3 regions of the Streptomyces sp. M41 genome follow, and region 3 is predicted to be linked to each of the others. Evidence: riboswitches for the same ligand, from Rfam matches in the RefSeq annotation. Region 3 holds a riboswitch; each other region holds the start of a gene.
The links. A riboswitch is a leader RNA that binds a small molecule or an ion and turns the genes downstream of it on or off. The one in region 3 is predicted to bind cobalamin.
Positions count from the first base shown of each region.

Region 1: linked by a shared signal. The riboswitch ahead of ACHBTE_RS00300 (prenyltransferase/squalene oxidase repeat-containing protein) and the one ahead of ACHBTE_RS01015 (energy-coupling factor ABC transporter permease) in region 3 are both predicted to bind cobalamin.
Region 2: linked by a shared signal. The riboswitch ahead of nrdI (class Ib ribonucleoside-diphosphate reductase assembly flavoprotein NrdI) and the one ahead of ACHBTE_RS01015 (energy-coupling factor ABC transporter permease) in region 3 are both predicted to bind cobalamin.

Region 1 covers NZ_JBIMKE010000001.1:62,541-70,037, reverse strand. The annotation lists gene ACHBTE_RS00315 (ABC transporter ATP-binding protein) at 1-293, opposite strand, end outside; gene ACHBTE_RS00310 (energy-coupling factor transporter transmembrane component T) at 290-1,474, opposite strand; gene ACHBTE_RS00305 (hypothetical protein) at 1,471-2,415, opposite strand; gene ACHBTE_RS00300 (prenyltransferase/squalene oxidase repeat-containing protein) at 2,412-5,129, opposite strand; cobalamin riboswitch at 5,322-5,454, opposite strand; cobalamin riboswitch at 5,569-5,642, shown strand; gene ACHBTE_RS00295 (hypothetical protein) at 5,761-7,173, shown strand; gene ACHBTE_RS00290 (cobalamin-binding protein) at 7,202-7,497, shown strand, end outside.
Region 2 covers NZ_JBIMKE010000001.1:79,939-87,435, reverse strand. The annotation lists gene metE (5-methyltetrahydropteroyltriglutamate--homocysteine S-methyltransferase) at 1-894, shown strand, start outside; gene ACHBTE_RS00390 (hypothetical protein) at 983-1,336, shown strand; cobalamin riboswitch at 1,402-1,624, shown strand; gene nrdI (class Ib ribonucleoside-diphosphate reductase assembly flavoprotein NrdI) at 1,807-2,226, shown strand; gene nrdE (class 1b ribonucleoside-diphosphate reductase subunit alpha) at 2,223-4,364, shown strand; gene nrdF (class 1b ribonucleoside-diphosphate reductase subunit beta) at 4,400-5,422, shown strand; gene thiI (tRNA uracil 4-sulfurtransferase ThiI) at 5,434-6,663, shown strand; gene metF (methylenetetrahydrofolate reductase [NAD(P)H]) at 6,813-7,497, shown strand, end outside.
Region 3 covers NZ_JBIMKE010000001.1:211,640-219,136, forward strand. The annotation lists gene ACHBTE_RS00995 (APC family permease) at 1-1,314, opposite strand, end outside; gene ACHBTE_RS01000 (energy-coupling factor ABC transporter ATP-binding protein) at 1,400-2,248, opposite strand; gene cbiQ (cobalt ECF transporter T component CbiQ) at 2,245-2,994, opposite strand; gene ACHBTE_RS01010 (energy-coupling factor ABC transporter substrate-binding protein) at 3,001-3,372, opposite strand; gene ACHBTE_RS01015 (energy-coupling factor ABC transporter permease) at 3,369-4,082, opposite strand; cobalamin riboswitch at 4,112-4,318, opposite strand; gene ACHBTE_RS01020 (M55 family metallopeptidase) at 4,397-5,230, shown strand; gene ACHBTE_RS01025 (M20/M25/M40 family metallo-hydrolase) at 5,223-6,527, shown strand; gene ACHBTE_RS01030 (LpqB family beta-propeller domain-containing protein) at 6,533-7,497, shown strand, end outside.

The DNA of each region.
Region 1 (7,497 bases), 150 kb from region 3:
TCCGTGACGAAGCCGTCGATCGGGTCCTGGCCGACCACGCCCACCACGTCGGCCAGTTCGCGGGGCGGATGGTGGGCGGTGTCACGGCCGTCGACGGTGACTCGGCCGTACAGGATGCCGCCGGTGAAGTGCGGGACGAGGCCGTTGACGGCGCCGAGCAGGGTCGACTTTCCGACGCCGGTGTGGCCGACGACCAGGCATAGCTCGCCCTCCTCGACCGTGAGGTTCACGTCGTGCAGGGCGGGCTCGGCCGTGTCGTCGTACTGGATGGTGACCTGGTCGAAGGTGATCACGCGGGTTCGGCTTTCGTGGGGAGGCGGTGCGGGGTGGGCGGGGTCGGCGGCGGGGCGAGGAATCCGGCAGTTCCCGCGAGCAGGATGGCGGCGGTCGGCACCAGCGGCAGGGTTGGCCAGGTCAACGGGTAGAAGGAGGGGTTGAGTTCGGCGGGGTTGTAGCCGAGGTTCGCGAACAGCAGGACCGCCGCGACCATGCCGCTCGCGGCGACGGCCCACTCCGGCAGCCGCCACGGGTCGGGCCGGTAACTCGTGCGGGTGACCCGCCGCCCGCCGAGACGCAGGCCCGCCACGCACAGCACTGCTCCGCAGCCCATGGCGGGCAGGCCCACGAAGGCGGGCGCGGTGGCGTCCAGCAGCCCGTACGCGCCGGCGCACAGCCCGCACATGCCGAGGAGCATCAGCACCCCGGTCGCACGGCGGGAGCGGCGGGTGGCGGTACCGGCCCGGCCGTAGCCCCGGGAATCCATGGCGGCGGCCAGCCGCAGCGAGCGTTCCAGGGCGTCCTCCAGTACGGGGACCACGATGCCGCGCAGCGCACGGCGGCCCTTCGTACTGCCCGCCCGCAGCTTCCGCGCGCGAACGACGCGCTGCACGCTGTGCACCAGCTGCGGGGCGACGCTCAGCGCGACCGTGACGGCGACGCCGAGTTCGTACAGGGCACCGGGCAGCACACGCAGCGCGCGTTTGGGATTGGCGAGGGTGTTGGCGGCGCCGATGCAGCACAGCATGCAGGCCAGCCGCAGTCCGTCGGTCGCGGCGGACAGCAGGGCCTCCAGGGACACCGGTCCACCGATCTGGATGCCGGCGTACCAGTCGGGGGTCGGTACGTGTGGCAGAGAGAACAGGAAGTGATCGTGGGGCGTGATGCCGGTGGCGAACACTGCGCGGAAGACCACGCGGATCGCGACGACCGTGAGCGCCAGATACAAGTAGTACTTGAAGCCGCGGGCCCAGGGGGCCTCGGTGCGGCGGGCTGAGACGACGTAGCCGAGGACGGCCAGAACCAGGAACAGCAGCAGCGGGTTGTTGGTGCGGCTGACGGCGGTGGCGAGGGCGAGCGCCCAGATCCACCAGGCCATCGGGTGCAGGGTGCGCGGCAGGCGCCGCCCGCCCCTGTCCGGTGCGGGCCCGGACAGGGGGAGGGTGGCGTCGGCTGTGGTGCGTGCCACGCGGGTCACTCGGTACGGCGGCGCCGGCGGGCCGCGTAGACGGCGGCCCCGCCGATGAGCAGGACGAGCGAGGCACCGGTGACCACCGGCCCGATCGAGCCGGGGTCGTGCTCGGCATCGGCGGCCGGTGCGGCGTCGACGACCTTGGTACCGGCGCTGGGTGCGGCGGTCGCGTCGACCGGGGCGGAGGTGCTCGGCGAAGGGCTGGGGGTCGGCGAAGGGGAGGCGCTCTTCGTCGGCTTCGGTTCCTTGGACTTCTTCGGGGTCGACTCGGCCGGCGAGGGCTTCGTCGGCCGGGGCACCGGCCGCTCCGGCGCCGGGCCGGTGTCCACATCCGGCGGGAGCGGGGGTGCCTCGTCGTCGGACGGCGGCTTGCCCGCGTTGCCCTGCGGGCGGGTGTTGTGGGCGCGCAACCGGTCCGGGGTCACGGAGGGCCGACCCTCCGTGCCTTCCACGTTGGTGCCGCCGAACTGCCACAGGTCGACGCTGCCGGGCTTCGGCTTGTAGAGCATGGCCCCGAGCTGGCTGTACTCCCAGGTGTCCTCGCCCGGGTCGGCGTGCCAGTAGGACCAGTAGGCGGACGCGGGCGGCGTGAGGACGCAGTCGTCCTCGGCCGGGGTCGGGAACTGTTTGCCGTTCTTGTAACCGCTGTAGCCGATACGGCAGATGAACGCCGGGCCGTCGTGCCCGGTACCGGCGGTGCGCCAGCCGCCCTGGTTGAGCAGTTCGTAGCCGGTGGTGGGCGTCGTACCGCAGGAGCGCAGGATCGGGCCGCCCCAGTGGCTGAAGTCGACGGCGAGGACGGCTCCGGAGGTGGTCGTGCACTGGCCCATGGGCTGCGGGGCGGCGGCGGCCGGGGCCACGGTCGCGGCGAGGGCGGCGGCGGTGAGGCCGAGGGCCGCCGCGAGCCGTACGGCGGTACGGGCGACGTTACGGGCTGCGGCCGTCATGACGACTCCCCCGGCTCCCCCGCCTCGACTCGCCGCCGGGCGACGACGACCGTGCGCCAGCCCGCGGCCACCAGCAGCGCGGCGACGGCCGCGAGGGCGGCGACCTGGACGCCGGTGGACGCCAGACCGCCGGACGAGCCCTGGGCACCGGTGCCGCCGGACGTTCCGCCCGTGCCTGAAATGTCACCGGGCGTCACGATGTCCGGGGCCGTTCCGCTCGGGCTCGGGCTGGGCGTGGGCTGTGGCGATGTGCCGTCCAGGCTGCGCTCCAGCTCGCCGAAGGAGACTCCGGTGGCGCCGCCCACCGCCTGCGTGGAGGCCCGCAGATCGGAACCCTGCTGGCCCTCCTTCGCCACGTCGAAGCCGCCGTCGGGGTTCTGCCGGGCGGCGAGGAACTTCCGCGCCGCGGCGATCTCGTCCGTGTGGGCGGAGGCGTCCAGCGACAGTCCCTGCACGGCCAGCGCGGCCGAGTTGGTCGAGTTGCCGGCGGCGCCCGGGAAGCCGCCGTCGGCCAGCTGCATGGAGGCGATCCAGCCGAGCGCCTTGTCGACGGCCTGTTCGTGGCCGCCGGCCAGCTCCAGGGCCATCGCGGCGATCGCCGTGGAGTCCACGTCGGAGTCCCCGGTGGACGGAATCAGGCTCGGCCAGGCGCCGCTGTCGTGCTGAAGGCCGGCCAGATAGGCGATCGGCTCCTCGGCCGCGGCCTCCTCACCGGCGCGCACCTGTGCCATGACGGCCAGGGACTGGGCGAACACGCTCGGCGCGTAGGTGTAGGCGCCCTTCGCGGCGCAGGAGCGGTCGGGTGCGGTGCTCGGCTTCGCGCATACGGCCTTGTCGAGCGCGGCGATCAGGTTTTCACCGCCGAAGTCGCGCGGGTCGCGGCCCACCGCCTCGGCGAGCAACGCGGTCTTGCCGATGGCCCCGCCCACGGCGTGTTCGGTCCCGACGCCGGTCCAGTCGTGCACGGTGCGCCCCTCGCCGTCCTTGCCTCCCCGGTCGAGGAAGTCGACGATGCCGCGCAGTTTGGCGTTGTTCAGGCCGGTGGCGGCGAGAGCGTAGGCGCCGTCGATGGTCAGGCCGAAGTCGGCGCGGGAGGTGCCGGATCCCGCGGTGTGGTACTGGCCCTGCTTGAGGTTGGCGGCGCTGGTGAGGTAGGCGACGCCTTTGGTGAGGTCGGGCCCCGCACCGCCGGTCGGCGGCGTGCTCGGATCGTCGGTGGTCGGCGGGTCGGTCGGCTCGGGTTCCTTGGTGGTGAGCGCGGTCAGATCGGTGCCGGCGCCGGCCAGGACCGCTGGCGGGGTCGGGTAGAGGGAGGACTCCGTGGCGCCCTCCTCGAACCCGAAGCCGCCGTCGTCGAGTTGCTGCCTCGACAGCCAGCCCACGGCCGCGTCGGCGATGGCGGTTTCGCCGAGCGCGCGCAGGGCCTGGGCGGCGTAGCCGGTCGCGGCGACGCTTGCGACGGTGGAACCCGTGTACGCGGTGAAGGCGCCGTCCGCGCGCTGGGCCTTGGTCAGATACGTACGGGCCTTCGCCACGGCCGCCTCGTGGCCGCCCGCCTCGTGCAGGACCAGGGCGACGAGGCCGGTGGTGGCCGGGTCGCCGTCGCAGTTCTCGCCGGGGCGGATGAGGACGCTGGTGATGCCGCCGCTGGTGCACTGCAGCTGGGTCAGACGCTCGACGGCGTCCGCCGGCGGCGTCGAGCCGGCCCGCAGCAGGGCGAGCACGGACAGTGCCTGCCCGTCGGTGTAGCCCGCGTTGCGGAAGTCGCCCTTGGCGGTGCAGCCGGGAGTCGGGGTGCCGGACTCGGGGCCCGCCGCGCAGACGTTCTTCGCCAGGTCGCCGACGAGGTCGTGGCCGCCGAAGTCGGCCGGGTCGCCCTCGGCGATCTCCGCGAGGAGGGCGAGGCGGGCGGCGGCGGTGGCGTCGGGCGCCTGGTCGGTGCCGGACGGGTAGGCGTAGGCGCCGGTGTGGGCGGCGAGGAAGGCGGTGACCTTCTCCAGGACCCCGCTCTTGCCCTCGGCGGCGGCGAGCGCGTACGCGGTCTCGGTGCTCAGCAGGTAGTTGGGGGTCTCGGCGCCCTCGTCGACGACGCGTTCGCCGTCCGTCAGACGGCCCTTGAGCCAGGTCGCCGCGGCGGCCAGCGCCACGTCGCCGGGTGCTCCGGTGGGCGTGCCGGGGTCTGGGGTGCCGTTGTCTCCGCCCGCGCGGACGTCGTCGGGGCTGAAGGTGGGCTTGCCGGTGGAGCCGCCGACATCGGTGCCACCGAACACCCAGGCGTCGACGTCGCCGTCCTTGAGCTTGCGGTCCATGGCGCCGTACTGGCTGTAGGACCACTCCTCCTGGCCGGGCGCGGCCGTCCAGTAGGACCAGTAGGCGGTGGCCGGCGGGGTCAGGACGCAGGATTCCTTGTCGGAAGTCGGGTACTGCGTACCGGAGTTGAAGGTTCCGTGGCCGAGGCGACAGATGAAGGCGGGGCCGTCGTGCTCGGTGCCGGTGGTGCCGAAGCCGCCCTCGTGGAGGAGTTCGTAGCCGGTGGTGGGGGTGGTGTCGCAGCCGCGTACGACCTCGCCGCCGAACGGCCCGAAGTCGACGGCGACGACGGCGCCCTGGGTGGCGGTGCAGTCTCCGATCGGGTCGGCCGTGGCGGGGGTGATGGTGAGGAACGTCACCGCGGTCCCCACGAGCAACGCAAGTGCCGACAGCAGCGCCGTCAACGACCCCGGTCTGCTTCCCGTGCGTCCGGTTGTGCTGCGTCTGTCCGTCCCCACCACGGCCCCCGGCCCCTCGTTGTGTGGCCGACACGGCGAGGGCGTGGGTGAGGGCCGTCACCTGGGGGATTTCCGCCGGGGACGGCTGGTCGCACCACGCCGCAGTCCGCGACGGCGTTCATTGCGTTTCGTTGCGTTCGTTGCTGAGAGCACGCGGCCAGGTGTTCCGGCTCGCCCGGCGGTCGCCGGGCTCATGGTTGCGGGACAGCGCCGGAGTCACACCGGCTTCCCCTGGAACTGCGTCTGTATCAGCCGGATTTGAACATGGTTCACAGACAGCGTCAAGGAGAGGCACAGGGGTGGCAAGGGGTCGTCCGGGACAAGTCTGGCGAGACAAGTCTGGCGGCGGGCACGGGAGTCGAGTAGCGTCCTGGGCTGCCACATGGGGGAACCCGGTGTGAATCCGGGGCTGACGCGCAGCGGTGTGGAACGGCGGGGTCGTTCCGAGCCCGAATGCCCATGCGGGCATGCACCTTTGGAAGCCGGTCCACGCGTTCCCGGACGGCGCCCGCACCCGGTGCCGCGCCGTACGTGCCCGGGTTTCGGGGTCGACGTCCCTTACTCTCAGGAGCCGTCCATGTCCCGTCCCCGGTCCCTTCGCCGCCCGGCACTCGTCGCTTCCGCGGCGCTCAGCGTGTTCGCCCTGACCACCCTCCCCGCGTCGGCCACCTCCTCCCCGGCACAGATAGCCACCGCCAAGAACAACGGCATCGCCTACCTCAAGACCCTTCAGGCCGCGGACGGTTCGTACGCCGGGTCCGGGCTGTCCAACGAATGGGCGTTCAGCGCGTTCGCCTCCGCCGGAACCGCCGCCGTGGACGTCACGCCGGGCGGCGACGCAAGCAAGAACGCGAGAACCGTCTACCGCAACCTGCTGTCCACGACGAGCTGGCCGTCGGCATCGCCCGTCGTCACGGACTACGAGCGGGCCGCCCTCAACGCCTACGCCGCCGGCATCGACCCGGCCCGCGTCTCCGCCTCCCGCAACCTGATCGCCGACATCTACCGCTACTGGCAGACCGCCGAGCCCGGCTACTTCGGCCCCTCCGCCAATTTCAACGGCACCGTCTTCGCCGCTCTCGCCCTGGGCGGCGCCAGGACCCAGGCCGGTCAGGCCCGCATTCCGCAGGCGCTGCGCAACGCGATGGTCACCCGCATCCGTGCCAACCAGCACGACGACGGCGGCTGGAACTACGCCAAGGCCGAGGGCGACCCGGCCAAGCTGGCCGCCGCGAGCGATGTCGACATGGCCGGTGCGGCGATGGCGGCGCTGTGCGTCTCGGGGGTGCCGAACACCGACACCGACATCGTCCAGGCAAGGGCGTTCCTCAAGAGCAAGCTGGTGCCGAACAGCGGTGCCTTCAACGCCATGTACGGCATCAACACCGACTCCAACGGCTGGGCCGTCTCCGGCCTCAACGCCTGCGGAATCAACCCGCAGACCGGCGACTTCCTCACCTCCATGGGCAAGACCCCGGTCGACTTCCTGATCGCGCAGCAGATCAACCCCGGCGGCGGCTTCAGGTACCTGCCGAGCGACACCCAGCCGTCCGCGTACGCCTCCATCGACGCGGTGCGCGCCCTTGCTGGCGGCGGCTTCACCTCCGCCCCGCCCGTGCCGGTGACCTCGGGGGCGCCGCAGTGGGTGAGTCAGGGCTCCTTCACCTCCGGTACGGCGACCAAGCTGGCGCTGACGGTGGACGACGGCGCGGGCAGCCTCAAGGTGTGCTCGGTGTCCCTCACCCCGACCGGCGGTACGACGACGCTCGGTGCCGTCCTCGACGCGGCGACCGGCGCCGCCACCCCGTCGGGTTGTGTGGTCTCCGTGACCCCGTCGTCCGGTGCGGGCACCATCACCGCCATCAACGGCAAGGCGAACAGCGGGTCGAAGACCTGGAAGGTGACCGTGGACGGCTCGTCCTTCACGGCGGCGACACGCGGCAAGGTGATCGACGTCGGGGACACGATCGCGCTGCGCTGGGGGGCGTGAGCCGGGCAGCGGGGCCTAAAGTCGCCGTATGCGCATCGTCTCCCTGCTGCCCGCCGCTACCGACATCGTGGCCGAGCTCGGTCTCATGGCGCGGCTGGTCGGCCGGACCCACGAGTGCGACTGGCCCCCGGAGGCGGTGGCCGGCGTACCCGTGGTCACGGGTGCGGAATTCAGCCCGGACGACCTCACCAGCCGTGAGATCTCCGACGCGGTGGGCGGTTCGGCGCACTCGGGGTCGTCCCTCTACACCCTCGACACCGAAGCGCTGGCCGCCCTGCGGCCGGACGTCGTCCTCACGCAGGACCTGTGCGCCGTCTGTGCCGT
Region 2 (7,497 bases), 130 kb from region 3:
ATCAAGGCCGAGATCCAGGAAGTCATCTCCTTCCAGGAGAAGACCGGGATCGACGTCCTCGTGCACGGCGAGCCCGAACGCAACGACATGGTCCAGTACTTCGCCGAGCAGCTCACCGGCTTCCTCGCCACCCAGCACGGCTGGGTCCAGTCCTACGGCACCCGCTACGTCCGTCCGCCGATCCTGGCCGGCGACATCTCCCGCCCCGAACCGATGACGGTGCGCTGGACGACGTACGCCCAGTCCCTCACCTCCCGCCCGGTCAAGGGCATGCTCACCGGACCGGTCACCATGCTCGCCTGGTCCTTCGTCCGCGACGACCAGCCCCTCGGCGACACCGCCCGCCAGGTCGCCCTCGCCCTGCGCGACGAGGTGAGCGACCTGGAGGCCGCCGGGACCTCGGTCATCCAGGTCGACGAACCCGCGCTGCGCGAGACCCTGCCCCTGCGCTCCGCCGACCACCCGGCCTACCTCGCGTGGGCGACCGAGGCGTTCCGGCTCAGCACCAGCTCTGTGCGGCCGGACACCCAGATCCACACCCACATGTGCTACGCCGAGTTCGGCGACATCGTCCAGGCCATCGACGACCTCGACGCCGACGTCATCAGCCTGGAGGCCGCCCGCTCCCACATGCAGGTCGCCCGCGAACTCGCCGCCCACGGCTACCCGCGCGAGGCGGGGCCGGGTGTCTACGACATCCACTCGCCGCGGGTGCCGAGCACCCAGGAGGCGGCGGAACTCCTGCGCACCGGACTGAAGGCCATCCCCGCCGAACGGCTCTGGGTCAACCCCGACTGCGGCCTGAAGACCCGCGGCTGGCCCGAGACCCGCGCCTCCCTGGAGAACCTGGTCGCCGCGGCCCGCACGGTGCGTGGCGAGCTGTCCGAGTCCTGATCCGCACATCCCGAGGGCCGGGGCGCCACAAGCGCCTCGGCCCCGACGAGCAGTACCGCCACGGCCACAAGCACAAGGGGGTTCATCGGTGAGGCACAAAGCGCGAGAGGTCATGGTGGACGGCCGGCCCATGGTCGCCGTGTCGGCGAAGGACTTCGAGAGCCTGCTCGCCATGCGCAGACAACTCGGCAGCCAGACCGCCAAGATGCGCGCGCTGCGCGACGCGCTCGTCGACATGACCGAGTTCCTCGATGGTCTCGCCGCGGAACTCGACGGCGAATCCCCAGCCGAACCGCACGATGCCTTCCCGCCCCTCGGTCCTCGGCACCGCCAGGCGGCGCTCGTGGCCGAGATACGGCGACGGGCCCATCGGGTACGGGCCGTCACCGGCGCGGGACGCGCCTCGGACCCTCGTCGCCCCCGCACCCCAAGGCCGACTTAGGTATACCTAACTTCACTCGCCAACACAACATCTGGGGGTGGCTGGACTCAGCTCGTTCTAGATGTAGTGTTGATCGTGCTGGTGGTTCGCCAGGCACCTCTGTGTCGGCGAGGCAAGAGGGAACCCGGTGGAAATCCGGGACTGCCCCGCAGCGGTGAGCGGGAACGACCGCCGTCATACGCACTGGGCCCGACGTACCGGGTCTGGGAAGCGACGGCCAGTAGGTGTCCTCCGGTCAGGAGGGTGGGCCCGTGAGTCCGAAGACCTGCCACCGGTGCGTACGCCGACGACACGGCGCACGCGCTCCGAGGCCCCGAGGGAGGGCCACGTGGCAGTCGCACGGCCCCGGGTCAGGCGTGGCGTACAGGTTTCCGCCGCCGCCCGGCTGTTCGCCGTACGCGCCGCGACGCTCCTCCCCTCCCGGTCCTCGGACGGACGACACGGGAACGAGCGAGAGGAGGCGGTGGTCGATGAGTGGTCTCGTGTACTTCTCCAGCGTCTCGGAGAACACCAAGCGCTTCGTGGAGAGGCTGGGCCTGCCCGCCACGCGGATCCCCCTGCACCCGCACCGCGACGGCATGCCCCAGGTCACCGACCCGTATGTGCTGATCGTGCCGACCTACGGCGGCGGCGAGCGCGCGGGTGCGGTCCCCAGGCAGGTGGTCCGCTTCCTGAACGTCGAGGCCAACCGGGCGTTGCTGCGCGGGGTGATCGCCTCGGGCAACACCAACTTCGGTGCGGACTACTGCCTTGCCGGGCGGGTCATCTCGGCCAAGTGCCGGGTCCCCGAGCTGTACCGATTCGAACTGCTGGGCACGGACCGCGACGTCCGCGCCGTGAGGGAAGGACTTCAGAGGTTTTGGACACGACGCTCCTCGGCAGCGGCGTGATCACCGCGCAGCGCGAGTCGGTCGGCACGCGCAAGGACTACCACGCGCTGAACGCCCTGCTGAACATGTACGACTGCGACGGCCACATCCAGTTCGACAAGGACCGCGAGGCCGTACGCCAGTACTTCCTCCAGCATGTGAACCCGAACACGGTGGAGTTCGGGTCACTGAAGGAGAAGATCGACTATCTGATCGAGAACGACTACTACGAGGAAGCCCCGATCCGGGCCTATGCCTGGGAGTTCGTGGAGAGCCTCCACCAGCAGGCGTACGCCCACAAGCACCGCTTCCGCACCTTCCTCGGCGCGTTCAAGTACTACACCTCGTACACGCTGAAGACCTTCGACGGCTCCCACTACCTGGAGCGCTACGAGGACCGGGTCGTCGCCACCGCCCTGTATCTCGGCGCCGGTGACGAGCAGTTGGCCTCCCGGCTGGTCGACGAGATGATGACCGGCCGCTTCCAGCCCGCCACCCCCACCTTCCTGAACGCCGGCAAGGCCCAGCGCGGCGAGCTCGTCTCCTGCTTCCTCCTCCGTGTCGAGGACAACCTGGAGTCCATCGGACGCGGCATCAACTCCGCGCTCCAGCTCAGCAAGCGCGGCGGTGGAGTCGCCCTGCTCCTGACGAACCTGCGCGAACAGGGCGCCCCGATCAAGAAGATCGAGAATCAGTCCTCGGGCGTCGTCCCGGTGATGAAGCTCCTTGAGGACTCCTTCTCGTACGCCAACCAGCTAGGCGCACGCCAGGGCGCGGGCGCGGTGTACCTGCACGCGCACCACCCGGACATCATGCGGTTCCTGGACACCAAGCGGGAGAACGCGGACGAGAAGATCCGCATCAAGACCCTCTCCCTGGGTGTCGTCGTCCCGGACATCACCTTCGAACTCGCCAAGCGCAACGAGGACATGCACCTGTTCTCGCCCTACGACGTCGAGCGCGAGTACGGCAAGCCGCTGTCCGACCTCTCCGTCAGCGAGCACTACGACGACCTGGTCGCCAACCCTCGCATCCGCAAGACCACGCTCAGCGCCCGCGAGTTCTTCAAGACGATCGCGGAGTTGCAGTTCGAGTCGGGGTACCCGTATCTGCTGTTCGAGGACACGGTGAACCGGGCCAACCCGATCCCGGGCTGGATCAACATGTCCAACCTGTGCTCGGAGATCCTTCAGGTCAACACGCCCAGCACCTACGACGCCTCGCTCGGCTACGAGACCGTCGGCAAGGACATCTCCTGCAACCTGGGCTCGCTGAACATCGCCGCCGCGATGGCCTCCCCCGACTTCGGCGCGACCGTCGAGACGTCGGTGCGGGGCCTGACATCCGTCTCCGACCAGTCGGACATCGACGCGGTCCCGTCCGTGGCACACGGCAACCGGCTGACGCACTCCATCGGCCTCGGCCAGATGAACCTGCACGGCTACCTCGCCTCGCAGCGCATCCACTACGGCAGCGAAGAGGGCGTCGACTTTACCGACATGTACTTCTACGCGGTCGCCTATCACGCGCTGCGTGCCTCGAACCGGATCGCGATCGAGCGCGGCACGGCCTTCGACGGGTTCGAGACCACGGCGTATGCCGACGGCTCGTACTTCGACAAGTACACCGAGCAGGCGTGGGAGCCGGCCACCGAGCGGGTGCGGGAGGTTTTCGCCGACGCGGGTATCCGCATCCCCACGCAGGACGACTGGCGTGAGTTGAAGCGGTCCGTCCAGGAGCACGGCATCTACAACCAGTACCTCCAGGCCGTGCCGCCCACGGGTTCCATCAGCTACATCAACGACTCGACCGCCTCCATCCACCCGATCGCCGCCAAGGTGGAGATCCGCAAGGAGGGCAAGCTCGGCCGCGTCTACTACCCGGCGCCGCACATGGACAACGACAACCTGGAGTACTTCCAGGACGCGTACGAGATCGGCTACGAGAAGATCATCGACACGTACGCGGCGGCCACCCAGCACGTCGACCAGGGCCTGAGCTGCACCCTCTTCTTCCGCGACACGGCCACCACCCGCGACCTGAACCGGGCGCAGATCCACGCCTGGCGCAAGGGCATCAAGACCCTCTACTACATCCGGCTGCGCCAGGAGGCCCTGGAGGGCACCGAGATCGAGAACTGCCTGTCCTGCACCCTGTGACGCCCTCCGCCCCACCGCACGCGAAAGCACCGACGATGACCACCACCCCGGCACCACTGACCGAACTGTCGGTCACACCCCCGTCCTACCGCCACGACCCCGCCGCCCGCCTGCGCCCGGTCAACTGGAACCGCGTCACCGACGAGAAGGACCTGGAGGTGTGGAACCGGCTCACCGCCAACTTCTGGCTGCCCGAGAAGGTTCCGCTCTCCAATGACGTGAACGCCTGGCAGCAGCGGCTCACCGCCGCGGAACGCACGCTCACCATGCGGGTGTTCACCGGTCTGACCATGCTCGACACCGTGCAGGCCACGGTCGGCGAGATCGTGCAGATCCAGGACGCGCGCACCGAGCACGAGGAGGCCGTCTACACCAACATCGCCTTCATGCAGGCCGTGCACGCCCGCAGCTACTCGTCCGTCTTCTCCACCCTCTCCAACACCCCGGAGATCGACGACGCCTACCGCTGGGCCGTGGACAACGACGTCCTCCAGCAGCGCTGCAAGACGGTTCTGAAGTACTACTACGGCGACGACCCGCTGAAGCGGAAGGTCGCCTCCACCCTGCTGTCGTCGCTGCTGCTGTACGCGGGCTTCTACCTCCCGCTGCACTTCTCCACCCACGCCCTGCTCACCAACACCGCCGACATGATCCGCCTGATCCTGCGCGACAAGGCGGTGCACGGCTACTACTCCGGCTACAAGTACCAGCGCGGCCTGGAGAATCGGTCGACGGCCGAGCAGGAGGAGATGCGCGAGTTCACGCACGCACTGCTGGAGGAGCTGTACCAGCTGGAGCTCCAGTACTCGGGCGAGCTGTACGAGCCGCTCGGGCTGATGGACGACGTGGCCGTATTCGTCCGCTACAACGCCAACAAGGCACTGATGAACCTCGGTTACCCGGCTCGCTTCGGGGCGGACGAGACCGAGGTCAACCCGGAGATCCTCGCGGCGCTGTCGCCCGGCGCCGACGAGAACCACGACTTCTTCTCCGGGTCCGGCTCCTCCTACGTCATGGGCAAGGCGGAGGACACCGCCGACGACGACTGGGACTTCTGAGAGGCACTGCCATGACCTCCTCCTACGGCCCCTGTGTGCTGCTCAAGCACGGTGAGATCTTCCTCAAGGGACACAACCGCCACCGCTTCACCGAGCGGCTGCACGACAACCTGCGCGTCGCGCTGCGCGGGATCGGCGGCTCGACGTGGATCAAGACCGCCCAGAACGTCACCGTCCTGGGCGGACAGGTCCCGCAGGAAGCGCTGGTGGAGCGGGCGCGCAGGGTGATCGGCTTCAACTCCGTCGAGCCGGCCGTGCGGGTGCCGAGCACTCTGGAGGAGATCACCCGGGCAGCTGTCGAGGCGCTGGGCGGGCAGCGGCCGGGCAGCGGGTTCGCCGTACGGGTGAAGCGGCGGGACAAGCAGTTCCCGCTGACCTCGTCCCGGGTGGCGGGGCACGTGGGAGCCCGGGTCCTGGAGGAGGTTCCCGAACTGCGCGTCGATCTCACCCGGCCCGACATCGTGCTGGCCATCGAGATCGACCGCAAGGAGACGTACCTCTCCTGGACCCGGCACCCCGGCTTGAGCGGCCTGCCCGTCGGTTCAAGCGGACGCGCCCTGGTGCTGCTGTCCGGCGGATTCGATTCCCCGGTGGCCGCCCACCGGGCCATGAGGCGTGGCCTGACCTGCGAGTTCGTCCACTTCAGCGGGGCTCCCTACACAAACCCGGCGTCCGTCTACAAGGCGTACGCCCTCGCCCGGGAGCTCAACCGCCACCAGCCGCCCGGCCGGCTGCACGTCATCGCGCTGGGCAAGGCCCAGAAGCAGCTGGCCGTGGCCGGTGCGGGCCGACTCCAGGTCGTCGCCCAGCGGCGGCTGATGGTGCGCGCCGCCTCGGAGCTGGCCGCCCGTACCGGGGCGCAGGCCCTGGTGACGGGCGACAGCCTGGGGCAGGTGGCGAGCCAGACGCTGGCCAACATGGTCGCTGTGGACGAGGCGTCGACCCTGCCTATCCTGCGTCCGCTGATCGGCTGGGAGAAACAGGAGATCATCGACGAGGCCCGGTCCATCGGCACGGCCGACATCTCGGTCCTGCCCGACGAGGACTGCTGCCAGCTCCTCGCCCCGCCCCGGGCCACCACCCGGGCCGAACTGCCGCGGCTTCGGGCGGTGGAGAGGCGCCTCGACCTCGACGAGGTCACCGAGGCCCTGCTCGACAACGTCCGGGTGATGGTGCCCGGCGATGACACCGCCCCTGAGGAAGAAAGCGCGACTTGCCGGCATCCGGAGGTGGCCCGATAGCAGAATCACTCCGCGAGGAAAGCACGACAAGGTCGGGTTCTCAATTCCTTGGAGACCCGCTCCTCAGGCATTTCCGCGGCACCACCGGGCCGGTATCAGCAGGTGGACAACCCGTTCTGCCGCCGCCCCCGTACCAATACCCTTCCCATATGGCTCTCGGTATCCCCAGCAAAAGGACAGACAGCGCGGTCTCCATTCGCGATCTACTCGCGCGCGGAGGCCGCTCCTACTCCTTCGAATTCATGCCGCCGCGCAGTGCGGCGGCCGAAGCCGGACTCTGGAACGCGATCCGCCGGCTGGAGAGCCTGTCCCCCACTTTCGTCTCGGTGACCTACGGTGCCGGTGGGTCGACGCGGGGCCGGACCGTCAACGTCACAGGGCGGATCGCTCAGGAGACCACGCTCACTCCGGTCGCCCATCTCACCGCGGTCGACCACAGCGTCGCCGAACTGCGCAACATTCTCGGCCATTACGCCGACCAGGGCGTTCGCAACATTCTCGCCCTGCGCGGAGACCCGCCCGGCGATCCGCTCGGCCCCTGGACCAAGCATCCGGAAGGCGTCCGGTTCGCCGCCGAACTCGTCAGCCTGATCAAGGAGTCCGGGAATTTCTGCGTCGGCGTCGCCGCCTTCCCCGAGATGCACCCGCGCTCCTCCGACTGGGACAGCGACATCCGCCACTTCGTCGAAAAGTGCAGGGCCGGCGCCGACTACGCCATCACCCAGATGTTTTTCGACGTCGATGGCTATCTGCGTTTCCGTGACCGCGTGACGGCAGCCGGCTGTGAGACACCGATCATCCCGGAGATCATGCCGGTCACCACCATCCGCTCGC
Region 3 (7,497 bases):
ATCGGCCATGTCGCCGATCGACTCGACCAGCAGCCAGACCAGCAGCCCGGCGCCGACCAGGGGGCCGAGGCCGATGAGCACGAAGTGGTGCAGGCTCTCGGTGAGATGGCGGCGATAGTAGACGGCGCAGGCCAGGCCGGTGAGCGCGTAGTAGAACGCGATCAGCAGCGACAGCGCGGTCAGGGAGTCGAAGAGGGCGTTCTCGCTGATCTGCCGGACGACGATGTACCAGGCGATGGCGATGCCGGCGACCCACCACGTGCTCACGTCCGGAGTGCGGAACCGTGGGTGGATGTGGCCGAAGTGGGCCGGCAGGGCGTGCCGGCGGGCCATGGACAGCGCGGTGCGGGAGGCCGGGATGATCGTCGTCTGGGTCGAGGCCAGCCCGGAGGTCGACACCGCGAGCAGCACCACCCAGTCCCAGGTGCCCATCGCCTCGTCCGCGAGCAGCGCGAAGATGAACTCCTCCTCCTCGGCGTTCTCGGCCAGGAACGCCGGCCCGGCGTAGGCCACGACCGCGATGGCGACCGCCACATAGGTCACCAGCAGGATGACCGTCGACCACACGGCCGCCTTGCCCGGAGCGGTGGCGGAGTTCTCGACCTCCTCGGTGAGGTTGACCGCCGACTCCCAGCCCCAGTAGATGAACACCCCGAGCAGCAGACCCGCCGTCAGTTCGGCGCCGCCGGCCCCGAAGGGATCCAGCCAGCTGAAGGACGGTTCGACGGAGTCGAGCGTGCCGGTGTCGGCGTAGACCCGGTAGATGGCGACCACCGCGAACGCGAGCAGACACGCCACCTGCGCGAGGATGAGCACGTTCTGCACCCTGGCCGACACCTCGGTGCCGATGACACACACTGCTGTCATCACCAGGATGAGCAGCACCGTCAGCAGCTCGCGCACGAACTCGTTCTCGACCCAGCTGTCCAGGCCGACGGCGAGCAGGGCGAAGGTCACCGCGACGTCCGCCAGCGAGCCCACCACCAGGACGCCGGTCATGGCGATGGCCCAACCGCCGAGCCAGCCCGCCCAGGGGCCCATCGCCCGCGTGACCCAGGAGAACGTCGTCCCGCAGTCCTGGTCGACCTTGTTGAGGTAGTAGAACGCCGATGCGATCAGCAGCATGGGCACGAACGACGCGAGCATGACGCCCGGCGCGTAGACTCCCACCAGCGCCACGACCGGGCCGATGGCCGCGGCCAGCGAGTACGCGGGCGACGTGGCGTTGAGCCCGATGACCAGTGCGTCGACGAACCCGATCGCATCGGCCTTCAGGCCCTTGGGTGGCTGGGTGTCCGCGGTGCCTTCCGCCATGCTCCCTCGCTTCGGTCGGGTACGACCTCATGAAACAGGGAAGCGAGCAGCCCGCCGTGTCTTGGCCGTCCGGTCGCGGGATGTATCACCCGTGTGCGCTTCGTACGGCCAGGGCCGCCAGTTCGTCCGGGCTGCGCGGGCCGGGTGCCGTGTCGTCCAGCAGCCCGTGTGCGCGCAGCACCTCGGAGGCCGCGATGCCCCAGGGCAGCCGCAGCCCCGCCTGCTGAAGGAGGTCGGTGCGGGCCAGCATGGTGGCCGCGGGGCCGGTGCGTACGCCGGACGGTGTCAGCAGCGCCACGTCGTCCGCCCAGCGCAGGGCGAGATCGACGTCATGTGTGGCCATCACCACGGTCGTGCCGCTGGCCCGGAGCCCGTCGAGGGTGGCGAGCAGGCGTTCCTGGCCGTCGGGGTCGAGGCCGGCGGTCGGCTCGTCGAGGATCAGCACCCGGGGCCGCATCGCGACGGCTCCCGCGATGGCGGTGCGCTTGCGCTGCCCGTACGACAGCAGATGCGTGGGCCGGTCGGCCAGCGCCGTGATGTCCAGGGCGGCGAGGGCCTCGTCGACCCGTGCCCGCACCTCCGGGTCGGGCAGGGAGAGGTTCAGCGGGCCGAAGGACACGTCCTGGGCGACGGACGCCGCGAAGAGCTGGTCGTCCGGGTCCTGCACCACCAGCTGGACGGTCGTCCGCAGCCGGGTCAGCCCCTTGCGGTCATGGCGGACCGGCACACCCTCCACCGCCAACCGGCCCTCCTGCGGGCGCAGTCCGCCGCTGAGCAGCCGCATCAGCGTGGTCTTGCCGGTGCCGTTGCGGCCGAGCAGCGCCAGCGCGCGCCCCTCGTGCACATCGAAGTCGAGGCCGCTGAGGACCAGGGGGCCGTCCTCGTAGGCGTAGGAGGCGCCCCGCAGGGTGACCAGGGCGGTGGGCTCGCTCATGGCAGGGCCCTTTCCAGTACGAGGGTGAGGGCGGCCAGCGCCGCCAGCAGGACACAACTCGCGGCTGTGAAACGGACGGAGACCCGGGCCTCGGGCACCAGGACGCGCAGGGTGCCGTCGTATCCGCGTCCGGCGAGCCCGGCCTGGAGCCGGGTGGCCCGGTCGAACGCCCGCACGAAGGCGATGGCGCCGAGCCCGGCCAGGGAACGCCACTGCGCGGCCCGGCTCATGTGGCCGAGCCGAGCCGCCTGGGCGTCCCGGATGCGGCGCACGGAGTCCAGAAGCAGAAAGCTCATGCGGTACGTCACCAGCGCCACGTCGACGACGGGCGCGGGCACCCCCGCCGTGACCAGACGGGGCAGCAGATCGGACATCGGGGTGGTGAAGGCGAACAGCAGCACCCCGAGCGAGGCGGCCGAGGTACGCAGCAACAGCTCGCCGGCCCGCAGCGGACCGTCGTCGGCGAGGGACACGAAACCGTCCGGCCCGCCGACCTGCACGAGCAGCGTCACCGCGCCCGTGACGCAGAAGCCAAGCGGCACGCGGTACGCCCGCCACAGCCGGCGCCCGGGCACGCCCGCCGGCCCGAGCAGCACCGCGAGGGAGGCCACCAGCACCAGGGCCGCGCCCGGCCAGGGCGGCAGCGAGATCGCGAGCACGGTGAGACCCAGCCCGAGAACGGCCTTGTCCACGGGGTGACGGCGGCGCCAGCGACTGCTGTGCGCCGCCGCGTCGATCGGCAGCACGAGAGGTCAGGCCCTCTCGGTCGTCTTCTCCTCGGCGTCACCGGCCGTGCCCGACGTGTCCCCCACCCGCGTAAGCGCCCGCTGCTCACCCTGGCGCCGTCCCCGGTGCACACCGAAGTAGTAGGCGAGGACACCGGCGCCGAGCGCGGCCTGGAGGGCGAACAGGGCGGACTCGATCTCACCGGACGGCGGCTCGTACAGCGGGGTGAACCAGGGCTCGTAGTCCGGCTTGATCTCGGTGATCGCGGTCTCCGCCTCCGCGTCGGCGCCCGCGAACGGCTCCTCCTTGTGATCGCCGAGACCGAAGGCGAGCGGCAGCACGGCGAGCGCGGCCACGACGAGCAGCAGCAGGGCGTTGATCTTCGTGTTCTTGTTCATCGGGCCACCGCCTCGGTCTCGGTCTCGGACCGGGTCCGGGACTGCTTCTTGGTGAGGAACACGCCCAGCCGGGTCAGTTCGCCCTTGCTGGACTGCACCAGCAGCCGCATGACGAGCACCGTGAGGAGGCCCTCGCTCACCGCGAGCGGGATCTGCGTGACCGCGAAGATGGAACCGAACTTGCCGAGCGCGCCCAGGAACCCGCTGCTCGGGTCGGGGAAGGCGAGCGCCAGCTGGACGCTGGTCACGCAGTAGGTGGACAGGTCCGCGACGAACGCCCCGAAGAAGACGGCGACCATCAGCGGCACGTCGTAGCGCCGCAGCAGTCTGTAGATGGCGTATCCCGCCCAGGGCCCGACGATCGCCATCGAGAACACGTTGGCGCCGAGCGTGGTCAGACCGCCGTGCGCGAGCAGCAGGGCCTGGAAGAGCAGGGTGATGGTGCCCAGCACCGCCATGATCGGTGGCCGGAACAGGATGGCGCCGAGCCCTGTGCCGGTGGGGTGGGAGCAGCTGCCGGTCACCGAGGGCAGCTTCAGCGCGGACAGGACGAACGTGAAGGCTCCGGAGGCGCCGAGGAGCAGGGTGCTCTCCGGGTGCTCCCTGACCTCACGGGTGAGTGAACGGACTCCGTGGACTACGAAGGGCGCGGACGCGACGCCCCAGGCGACCGCGTGCGCCGGAGGCAGGAAACCCTCGGCTATGTGCATGGCTCAGCAGACCCTCTCCAGCACCTCGTGGATGGTTGACGCGCCCCGGCCGGTCTCCTGGCTGACGGGTACCACCGCCCGTGCTCCGCCTTCCCGGGTCCGAAGACCCAGTGGCTGCCCGCAGGGGCTGGAGCCGGACTTCCCGATTCACAGTGGCGAGGGCCGCACCGGCATCACACCGGATTTCCCGTTCACCAAGGCGTGGTGACAGTAGTGCCAGGACAGGGTGGCTGACAAGCGCGCCTCGGGGGCGTGAAAGTGGCGTTCGCCCGCTTCATGGCGAGTCTCCCCATCGGCGCGTAACGTGACGGAGCATGAAGATCCTCATCAGCGCCGACATGGAGGGCGCCACCGGCGTGACCTGGCCGGGCGATGTGCTGCCCGGGACTCCGCAGTGGGAGCGGTGCCGGGGGATGTTCACCTCGGACGTCGATGCCGCCGTGCGGGGCTTCTTCGACGGGGGCGCCGACGCCGTCGTCATCAACGAGGCGCACTGGTCGATGCGCAATCTTCTGCTCGAACGGCTGGACGAGCGGGCCGAGATGCTCACCGGCCGGCACAAGGAGCTCTCCATGGTCGAGGGCGTCCAGCACGGGGACGTGGACGGCATCGCGTTCGTCGGCTATCACACGGGCGCCGGCATGGAGGGTGTTCTGGCGCACACCTACCTGGCGAACCAGATCACAGGGGTGTGGCTGAACGACGTCCGGGCAAGCGAGGGACTGCTGAACACGCATGTCGCCGCCGAGCACGGCGTCCCCGTCGTGCTCGTCACCGGCGACGACCTGGCCTGCGAGGACGCGCTCGGGTACGCGCCCGAGGCACTGAAGGTCGCCGTGAAGGACCATGTCTCGCGGTACGCGGCGGTGTGCCGTACGCCGGGCAGGACCGCGGCCGACATCCGCGCTGCGGCCGAGCGGGCGGCCGCGCTGGCGGTTCGTCAGGAACCGCTCGCGGGCGGCCCGTTCACGGTCGCCGTCGAGTTCGACGCCGAGCATCTGGCCATGGCCGTCACCGTAGTCCCGGGTGTGGAACGGATCGGGGAGCGGAAGGTGGCGTACACGACCGAGCGCATGTACGAGGGAATCCGTACCTTCAAGGCAGTGACCACGATCGCCTCGGCAGCGGTGGAGGAGCAGTATGGCTGACCAGCAGGCACTGGACGAGGTCGGCACGTTCACCTCCGACCTCATCCGCATCGACACCACCAACCGCGGCGGCGGGGACTGCCGGGAGCGCCCCGCCGCCGAGTACGCCGCCGCGCGGCTGGCCGAGGCGGGCCTGGAGCCCACCCTGCTGGAGCGCACCCCGGGACGTACGAACGTCGTGGCCCGCGTCGAGGGCGGCGACCCGTCGGCGGACGCACTGCTCGTCCACGGTCACCTCGACGTGGTGCCCGCCCAGGCCGCCGAGTGGAGCGTGCACCCCTTCTCCGGGGAGATCCGGGACGGGGTCGTCTGGGGCCGGGGCGCCGTCGACATGAAGAACATGGACGCGATGATCCTGGCCGTCGTACGGGCCTGGGCACGGCAGGGCGTACGGCCCCGGCGCGACGTCGTGATCGCGTTCACCGCCGACGAGGAGGCGAGCGCCGAGGACGGCTCCGGGTTCCTCGCCGACCGGCATGCCGGGCTGTTCGAGGGGTGCACCGAGGGCATCGGCGAGTCCGGCGCCTTCACCTTCCACGACGGCGGCGGACGGCAGATCTACCCCATCGCGGCCGGGGAACGCGGCACCGGCTGGCTCCGGCTCACCGCCCGGGGACGGGCCGCGCACGGGTCCCGGCCCAACAAGGAGAACGCGGTGACCCGTCTCGCCGCCGCCGTCACCCGGATCGGCGACCACGAATGGCCGCTGAGGCTGACCCCCACGGTCCGCGCCGCCCTCGTCGAACTCGCCGCGCTGTACGGCCTGGAGACCGACCTCGGTGACGTGGACCGGCTGCTGGAGAAGCTGGGCCCGGCGGCCGGGCTCGTCGAGGCGACCGTCCGCAACAGCGCCAACCCGACCATGCTGGAGGCGGGTTACAAGGTCAACGTGATCCCGGGGGAGGCGGTCGCCCACATCGACGGACGGTATCTCCCGGGTGGCGAGGACGAGTTCCGCGCCACCCTCGACCGGCTCACCGGTGCGGACGTGGACTGGGAGTTCCAGCACCGCGAGGTGGCCCTCCAGGCGCCCGTGGACTCGCCGACGTACGCCCGGATGCGCGCCGCCGTCGAGGAGTTCGCGCCCGAGGGGCACGTGGTGCCGTACTGCATGCCCGGCGGCACGGACGCCAAGCAGTTCTCCCGGCTGGGCATCACCGGCTACGGCTTCTCCCCGTTGAAGCTGCCGGAGGGCTACGACTACGGCGCCATGTTCCACGGCGTCGACGAGCGGGTGCCCGTCGAGGCGCTGCACTTCGGCGTCCGGGTACTCGACCGTTTCCTGCGGACTGCCTAGACGAGGTGGGGAAGACAGTGCGGACACTGGCGTACGGCTCCTGGCCCTCGCCCATCGACGCGGCGCTCGCCGCGGCACACGACGGGCACCCCGAGTACGTGGGTTTCGTCGGAGAAGAGGCGTGGTGGACCGAGCCACGGCCCACGGAGGGCGGCCGGCGCACGCTGGTGCGGCGCCGGGCCGACGGCCGAGAGGAGTCGGTCCTGCCCGCGCCGTGGAACGTGCGCAGCCGGGTCCTCGAGTACGGCGGACAGCCCTGGGCCGGGGAGATGGCCGACGGCCGGCCGCTCGTCGTCTTCGTCGACTTCGCCGACCAGCGGCTCTACCGGTACGAGGAGGGCGGCGAGCCGCGTCCGCTGACCCCTGTGTCGCCGGTGGGCGGTGGACTGCGCTGGGCGGAGCCGCAGTTGCTGCTCGATCGCGGTGAAGTGTGGTGCGTACTGGAGGAGTTCACGGGGGAGGGGCCCACCGACGTCCGGCGCGTCCTGGCCGCCGTCCCGCTGGACGGCTCGGCCGCCGACGACCGGGGAGCGGTGCGCGAACTCACTGACGACCGGCGCCGGTTCGTCACCGGCGCCCGTGTCTCGCCCGACGGGCGGCGCGCCGCCTGGCTCGCCTGGGACCACCCTCGCATGCCCTGGGACGGCACCGAGCTGCTAGTCGCCGACATCGGCGCCGACGGCACCCTCGGCGTCCCCCGGACCGTCGCCGGCGGTCCGCAGGAGTCGATCCCGCAGGCCGACTGGTCGGACGACGGCCGGCTGCTGTACGCCAGCGACCGCGGCGGCTGGTGGAACCTCTACCGCGACGGCGAACCCCTGTGCACGCGAGAGGAGGAGTTCGCCGGGCCGCTGTGGAAACTCGGCCTGCGCTGGTTCGCCCCGCTGGCCGGCGGGCTGATCGCCGTCGTGCACGGCCGTGGCTCCACCGCCCTCGGCGTGCTGGATCCCGAGACCGGCGAGATCGTCGA